Regions from separate parts of the Pseudomonas sp. LBUM1670 genome, predicted to be linked through region 2. Evidence: predicted binding sites of a transcription regulator. Region 2 holds the regulator's gene; the other holds the start of a gene.
What was found. The regulator sigma-54, encoded in region 2, starts transcription at its own class of promoters, with help from an activator protein. The targets are predictions, from matches to a motif close to ANTGGCATNNANNTTGCTNT.
Positions count from the first base shown of each region.

Region 1 (3,658 bases), 670 kb from region 2:
GCGGTTTTTAACGCGTGCAACAAACAGCCAGTCGTTGCCGAGCTGGGTGTCCTGCGCGGTGAAAACGCGCTGAAGCTTTACAATGCACTGAACCCGAAAAAGATGGTCCTGATCGACAGCTGGAGCCCGGCTGCCAATGATGCCTACAGCCCTTTTGATCAATTGCCGCCATGGGTTAATTCGGTTGACAAATATGCTTACTACTATGGCGGTCCCATGTATGACATGGCCACCTATGACAATCTGTATCAGGAATGCCTGAGCAAATTCACCGACAAGGACAACGTGACTGTTATCCGCGCCGAGACCATTGCCGCGATTGACGAAATCAAGCCTAGAACCGGTATCGAAAAGTTCGATCTGGTCTACATCGACGCAAACCATCAGTACGAGTACATCCTGCGTGATTTGATGTACTACCAAGACTTACTGGCCGACGATGGCTTCATCCTGTTGAACGATTGCTGCCACAGCCTGCACGGTACCAAGCAAAACCTGGGCGTGCTCGAAGCAATGAGCAGTTTTATCAAGCGCTCGGACTTTATCCCCGTGGCGGTCACCAATACCGACTGGTCTGACGTGATCCTGGTCAGAAAGAACTCAATAATGCTGCAGCTTGTCGACATTGCGCTGACCAACTCGGATATCCCGTTTGTCGAAATCCCTTACCAACTGATGCCTGCGGCGCGGGTTGTCTACGGAAAACAGCGCATCAACCTGAGCTTTGCTTGATTCGTCCGATACGAAGCCCGATTTTAGGGCTTTGTTTTTCTGCGGCCCTTTGGGCCGCCGCGATGTGCTTTGTCGAATCCTGAAAAACTCTGGCTCGACTCATCAGGTAGGCAGCGAACCCGTCAGCGACCAGCCTTGTAGTGTGGCTTGCTCGCGAAGGCGGTAGTCCGTTTAACTTCCAGGCCAGTCCTTGCCTCTTACCGGCATAACACCGCCGGTTTTTCGACTTCGACACAATCCCCCATTCCCCTCTGAACCCCTCAAGTCCTTTGTTTACCGGGCCCCGCGCCGCCAGAAAAAAGTTGGTCTGCAAATTGCTTATGGCTCAGCAGTACAGCGGTGGGCGGCAAACGTCCGGCATGCAGAGGAAAGAGTGTGGACAAGTACCTTTATGTGGCAATGACCGGCGCCAGCCAGAATGCACTGGCGCAGAAGGCTCATGCGAACAACCTGGCGAACATCTCCACCAACGGTTTCCAGAGAGACCTGGAGCAGGCGCGTTCGATGCCGGTGTTCGGTGACAGCTTTCCGGCGCGTGCATTTGCCATGTCCGAACGTCCGGCCACCGACTTCTCCGCGGGCTCCCTGGTACAAACCGGTCGCGACCTCGACGTCGCGGTGCAGGGCAATGGCTGGATCGCGGTGCAGAACCCGGACGGTGGCGAAAGCTACGTGCGCACAGGCAGCCTCAACGTCGACGCCTTGGGCGTATTGCGCGCCGGCAACGGTATGCCGGTGATGGGCAATGGCGGGCCGATCTCCGTGCCGCCCGAGCAGCAAATCGAAGTCGGTGAGGACGGCACCGTCAGCATCCGTGCGATGGGCGAAGGTCCTCGCGTGATGGCGGAAGTCGACCGCATCAAGCTGGTCAACCCGGACTTCAAGAACATGACCAAGGGCCTGGACGGTTCGATTCACACCAAGGACGGCAAGCCGGCGCAGGCCGATGCCAACGTCAAACTGGTGTCCGGGTTCCTTGAGTCGAGCAACGTCAATGCCGTGGAAGAGATGACCTCGGTACTGGCCCTGGCCAAGCAGTTCGAATTGCACATCAAGATGATGAACACCGCCAAAGACGACGACCAGGCCATGGCTCGGGTCTTGCAGATCAGCTAATTATCAGAACGTCGCGCCGTAAAACAGGCGCACGAGGAGAATTGAATGCTTCCGGCTCTATGGGTTGCCAAAACAGGTCTGTCCGCCCAGGACACCAACCTGACCACCATTTCCAACAACCTGGCCAACGTGTCGACCACGGGTTTCAAACGTGATCGTGCCGAGTTCCAGGATTTGCTGTACCAGATCAAACGCCAGCCAGGCGCCCAGTCGACCCAGGACAGCGAACTGCCGTCGGGCCTGCAAGTGGGTACCGGTGTGCGCATCGTCGGCACCCAGAAAAACTTCAGCGCCGGCAGCCTGCAAACCACCGAGCAGCCGTTGGACATGGCCATCGACGGTCGTGGCTTCTTCCAGATCCTGCAGCCGGACGGCACCACGTCCTACACCCGTGACGGCACGTTCCACCTCGATTCCAACGGCCAGATCGTCAACGCCAGCGGCTTCGCCCTGGAGCCGGCGATTGTCATCCCGAACGAGGCCCAGACCTTCACGGTCGGTCGTGACGGTACCGTGTCCATCACCATCGCCGGCAACCCCGCTGCCCAGGTGATCGGCAACCTGCAAACCGCCGACTTCATCAACCCGGCCGGTCTGCAAGCCGTGGGTAACAACCTGTTCCTGGAAACCGCCGCCAGCGGCGCGCCGCAAGTCGGTACGCCAGGCCTGGCCGGTTTCGGCACCACGCTGCAGAACACCCTGGAAACGTCCAACGTCAGCACCGTTGAAGAGATGGTCAACATGATCACCACTCAGCGCGCCTACGAGATGAACTCCAAGGTGATCTCCACCGCCGACCAGATGCTCTCGTTCGTAACGCAGAATCTGTAATCAAGTCTATGAGGCGGCCATGAGGTCGCCTGCAACACCGTGAGGTAGGGTCATGAATCGCTTTGTATCTGTTCTGGCACTGAGTGGGGCCGTCGTGGTCGCGGGTTGCGTTGCCCCGCCGCCCAAGCCCAATGACCCTTACTACGCCCCGGTGTTGCCGCGTACGCCGTTGCCGGCTGCCGCGAATAACGGCTCGATCTATCAGGCCGGTTTTGAGCAGAACCTGTACAGCGACCGCAAGGCGTTCCGGGTCGGTGACATCATCACCATCACCCTGAACGAGAAGACCCAGGCCAGCAAGAACGCCAACTCGCAAATAGGCAAAAACAGCAAGACCGACATCGGCCTGAAGTCGTTTTTCGGCGGTGGTCTGAGTACCAGTGATCCAGTGGGCAGCGGTAGCCTGAGCCTGGACGTCGGTTACGAAGGCGACCGCGCGACCAAGGGTGACAGCAAGGCCGGGCAGGGCAACAGCCTGACCGGTTCGATCACCGTGACCGTCGCCGACGTCTTGCCCAACGGCATCATCGCCGTGCGCGGCGAGAAGTGGATGACCCTCAATACCGGTGATGAGCTGGTACGGATTGCCGGCCTGGTCCGGGCCGATGACATCGCCACCGACAACACCGTCTCGTCGACCCGCGTCGCCGATGCGCGCATCACCTACTCGGGCACCGGCTCGTTTGCCGATGCGAGTCAGCCAGGCTGGTTCGACCGTTTCTTCCTCAGCCCGCTGTTCCCTTTCTAGGTGGCTACGTTGAATTTCAAACACCTGATGGTGGCTGCGTTCCTGATGTCCGCAGCCTTCGGCGCTCAAGCCGAGCGGCTGAAGGACATCGCCAGTATTTCCGGCGTGCGTTCCAACCAATTGATCGGCTACGGCCTGGTGGTCGGGCTTAACGGCACCGGCGACCAGACGACGCAAACCCCGTTCACCCTGCAGACCTTCAACAACATGCTTTCCCAGTTCGGCATCAAG
Region 1 is NZ_CP166783.1:1,612,045-1,615,702, forward strand. Features, by position in the region: gene ACA073_RS07370 (class I SAM-dependent methyltransferase) at 1-732, shown strand, start outside; gene ACA073_RS07375 (flagellar basal body rod protein FlgF) at 1,108-1,848, shown strand; gene flgG (flagellar basal-body rod protein FlgG) at 1,894-2,679, shown strand; gene flgH (flagellar basal body L-ring protein FlgH) at 2,732-3,427, shown strand; gene ACA073_RS07390 (flagellar basal body P-ring protein FlgI) at 3,455-3,658, shown strand, end outside.
Region 1: a site for sigma-54 is predicted at 1,034-1,053, ahead of ACA073_RS07375 (flagellar basal body rod protein FlgF). Genes of this name have one in related genera too.

Region 2 (3,658 bases):
ACCCGAAATTTATCCTCCTCGACGAACCTTTCGCCGGCGTGGACCCGATTTCGGTGGGCGACATCAAGCAGATCATCTACCACCTCAAAGCCAAGGGCATTGGCGTGCTGATCACTGACCACAACGTCCGTGAAACCCTGGATATCTGCGAAACCGCCTACATCGTCAACGATGGTCAACTGATCGCCGAAGGTGACTCGGCCACCATCCTGGCCAACGACCTCGTGAAAGAAGTCTATCTGGGCCATGAGTTCCGCCTGTAAGCGCTGAGGTGTCTGGCAAGTCGCCCGAGTGCTAGTCTCGATAAAAAATCAACAGTTTTTTATTGTTACGGCGCTCTAGGCAAACGTTGTGGTTTCAGGCATATAATTTGCTTATGTTTGGCGCTCCGGCGCCCTGTAGTGGATGGCGCACGTGCGCCGGCGAATAAGGTGTTAAGCCCCTGCCATGAAACCATCGCTAGTCTTGAGAATGGGCCAGCAGCTGACGATGACACCGCAGCTGCAACAGGCCATCCGCCTGCTCCAATTGTCGACCCTGGACCTGCAACAGGAAATCCAGGAAGCCCTGGAGTCCAATCCGATGCTCGAACGCCAGGAAGAAGGCGACGACTTCGATAACGCCGACCCCTTGGCCGACAAAGCCGAACAGCAACCCAATGCCGATGTGTCTGAACCCTCCTACCAGGAAACCGCCCCGACGGTGGACAACCTCGATGAGGGCGACTGGAACGAGCGCATTCCCAACGAACTGCCCGTCGACACCGCATGGGAAGACGTCTACCAGACCAGCGCCAGCAGCTTGCCGAGCAACGATGACGACGAGTGGGATTTCACCACCCGCACATCGGCCGGCGAAAGCCTGCAAAGCCATCTGTTGTGGCAACTGAACCTGGCGCCGATGTCCGACACCGATCGCCTGATCGCCGTGACCCTGATCGACTGCATCAACAATCAGGGCTACCTGGACGAAACCCTTGAGGAAATCCTCGAAGCCTTCGATCCGGAACTCGACATCGAACTGGACGAGATCGAAGCCGTCCTCCATCGCATCCAGCAATTCGAACCGGCCGGCATCGGCGCCCGCAACCTGGGTGAATGCCTGCTGCTGCAATTGCGTCAGCTCCCTGCCAAGACACCTTGGCTGGCCGAGGCCAAACGCCTGGTCACCGATTACATCGACTTGCTCGGCAGCCGCGACTACAGCCAGCTGATGCGCCGGATGAAGCTCAAGGAAGATGAACTGCGCCAGGTCATTGAACTGGTACAAACCCTCAACCCACGTCCGGGCTCGCAGATCGAGTCCAGTGAAGCCGAATACGTCGTTCCCGACGTGATCGTGCGCAAGGATAACGAGCGCTGGCTGGTAGAGCTGAATCAGGAATCGGTACCGCGGCTGCGGGTCAACGCCCAATATGCCGGTTTCGTGCGCCGCGCCGACACCAGCGCCGACAACACCTTCATGCGCAATCAGTTGCAAGAAGCCCGCTGGTTCATCAAGAGCCTGCAAAGCCGTAACGAAACCCTGATGAAAGTTGCCACCCAGATCGTCGAGCATCAGCGCGGTTTTCTGGAGTACGGCGACGAAGCCATGAAACCCCTGGTCCTGCATGACATCGCCGAAGCGGTGGGCATGCACGAATCAACGATTTCCCGGGTAACCACGCAAAAATTCATGCATACCCCTCGCGGCATATATGAGTTGAAATACTTTTTCTCCAGCCACGTCAGCACCTCCGAAGGCGGCGAATGCTCGTCTACGGCGATCCGCGCGATCATCAAAAAACTGGTTGCCGCGGAAAATCAGAAAAAGCCGTTGAGTGACAGCAAGATCGCTGGTTTACTGGAGGCACAAGGCATTCAGGTGGCTCGCCGCACCGTCGCCAAGTACCGCGAATCCCTCGGGATCGCGCCTTCGAGCGAACGCAAACGGTTGATGTAGAGCCACGCCACAGCGTTCCAGTGGTAGATCATCTGATCTACCGCTTTATGCACTGGCAACGAAGGAGAAGCTGTATGCAAGTCAACATCAGTGGACACCAACTGGAAGTGACCGAACCTCTTCGCACCTACATCGGCGAAAAACTCGAACGATTGGAGAGGCATTTCGACAAGATCACCAACGTGCAGGTCACGATGACGGTCGAAAAGCTGAAGCAGAAAATCGAAGCCACGCTGCATATTCCCGGCAATGAAGTGGTCGCAAACGCGGAACATACCGATATGTACGCGGCGATCGACGCGCTGACCGACAAGCTGGATAAACAACTCAAAAAGCATAAGGAAAAGACCCAAAGCCTCCTCCAGGGCGCGACCGGTCGTTAACACTCCCAACCCATGATCCGACTTGAAAGCATCCTGACCCCCGGCCGTTCCCTCGTGAACGTGCCGGGCGGCAGCAAAAAGAAAGCCCTCGAGCAAATTGCCAATCTGATCGCCCGCGAAGTGCCGGCTCTGGAGATGCAAGATGTCTTCGAGGCTTTGATTGCCCGTGAAAAACTCGGCTCGACCGGTTTTGGTAACGGCATCGCTATCCCCCACTGCCGGCTGAAAGGTTGCACCTCGCCCATCAGTGCCTTGATGCACCTGGATGCCCCCATCGATTTTGACGCCATCGACGGTGCCCCGGTTGACCTGCTCTTCGTTCTGCTGGTCCCGGAAGCCGCTACCGATGCGCACCTTGAATTACTCCGCCAGATCGCCAGCATGCTTGATCGCAAGGAAGTCCGTGATCGCCTGCGTAGCGCCCCGAGCAATGAAGCCTTGTATCAGGTTGTCCTGGACGAGCAAAACGGGCATTAATCATGCGCTTGATCATCGTCAGTGGCCGTTCCGGCTCAGGTAAAAGTACCGCGCTCGATGTTCTCGAGGACAACGGCTATTACTGCATCGACAACCTGCCCGCCGGGTTGCTGCCGGAACTGGCCGAACGTGCGTTGATTCACACTGAGCTGGCGCAGCCGCTGGTTGCCGTCTCCATCGACGCGCGCAACTTGCCGAGTCACCTGACCCGTTTTCCGGAACTGCTTGCAGAAGTGCGCAGCCGGCATATCCAGTGCGATGTCCTGTACCTGGATGCCGATGAAGAAACCTTGCTCAAGCGTTTTTCGGAAACCCGCCGTCGTCATCCGCTGAGCAGCGCCAATCGCTCGCTGGCCGAGGCGATCAACGACGAAACCAACCTGCTCGGGCCGATTGCCGACCTCGCCGATCTCAAGGTCAACACCACCAATCTGAACCTGTATCAGTTGCGCGATACCATCAAGCTGCGTCTGCTGAACCAGCCGGAACCGGGCACCGCGTTTCTGGTGGAGTCTTTCGGATTCAAGCGGGGCATGCCGGTGGACGCCGATCTGGTGTTCGACGTGCGTTGCCTGCCGAACCCCTATTGGAAGCCGGAGCTACGCGATCAGTCCGGGCTTGATCAACCGGTTGCCGAGTACCTGGCGGCCCAGCCGGACGTCGAAGAGATGTTCCAGGACATTTCCACGTACCTGCTCAAATGGCTGCCCCGCTTTGCCGCCAGCAACCGTGCTTATGTCACCATTGCCATTGGCTGCACCGGCGGGCATCACCGCTCCGTCTACCTGACCGAACGTCTGGGCCAGATCCTGCAAAAATCACTGAAGAACGTCCAGGTCCGCCACCGCGACCTCAGC
Region 2 is NZ_CP166783.1:941,014-944,671, reverse strand. Features, by position in the region: gene lptB (LPS export ABC transporter ATP-binding protein) at 1-263, shown strand, start outside; gene ACA073_RS04220 (RNA polymerase factor sigma-54) at 448-1,941, shown strand; gene hpf (ribosome hibernation-promoting factor, HPF/YfiA family) at 2,016-2,324, shown strand; gene ptsN (PTS IIA-like nitrogen regulatory protein PtsN) at 2,337-2,801, shown strand; gene rapZ (RNase adapter RapZ) at 2,804-3,658, shown strand, end outside.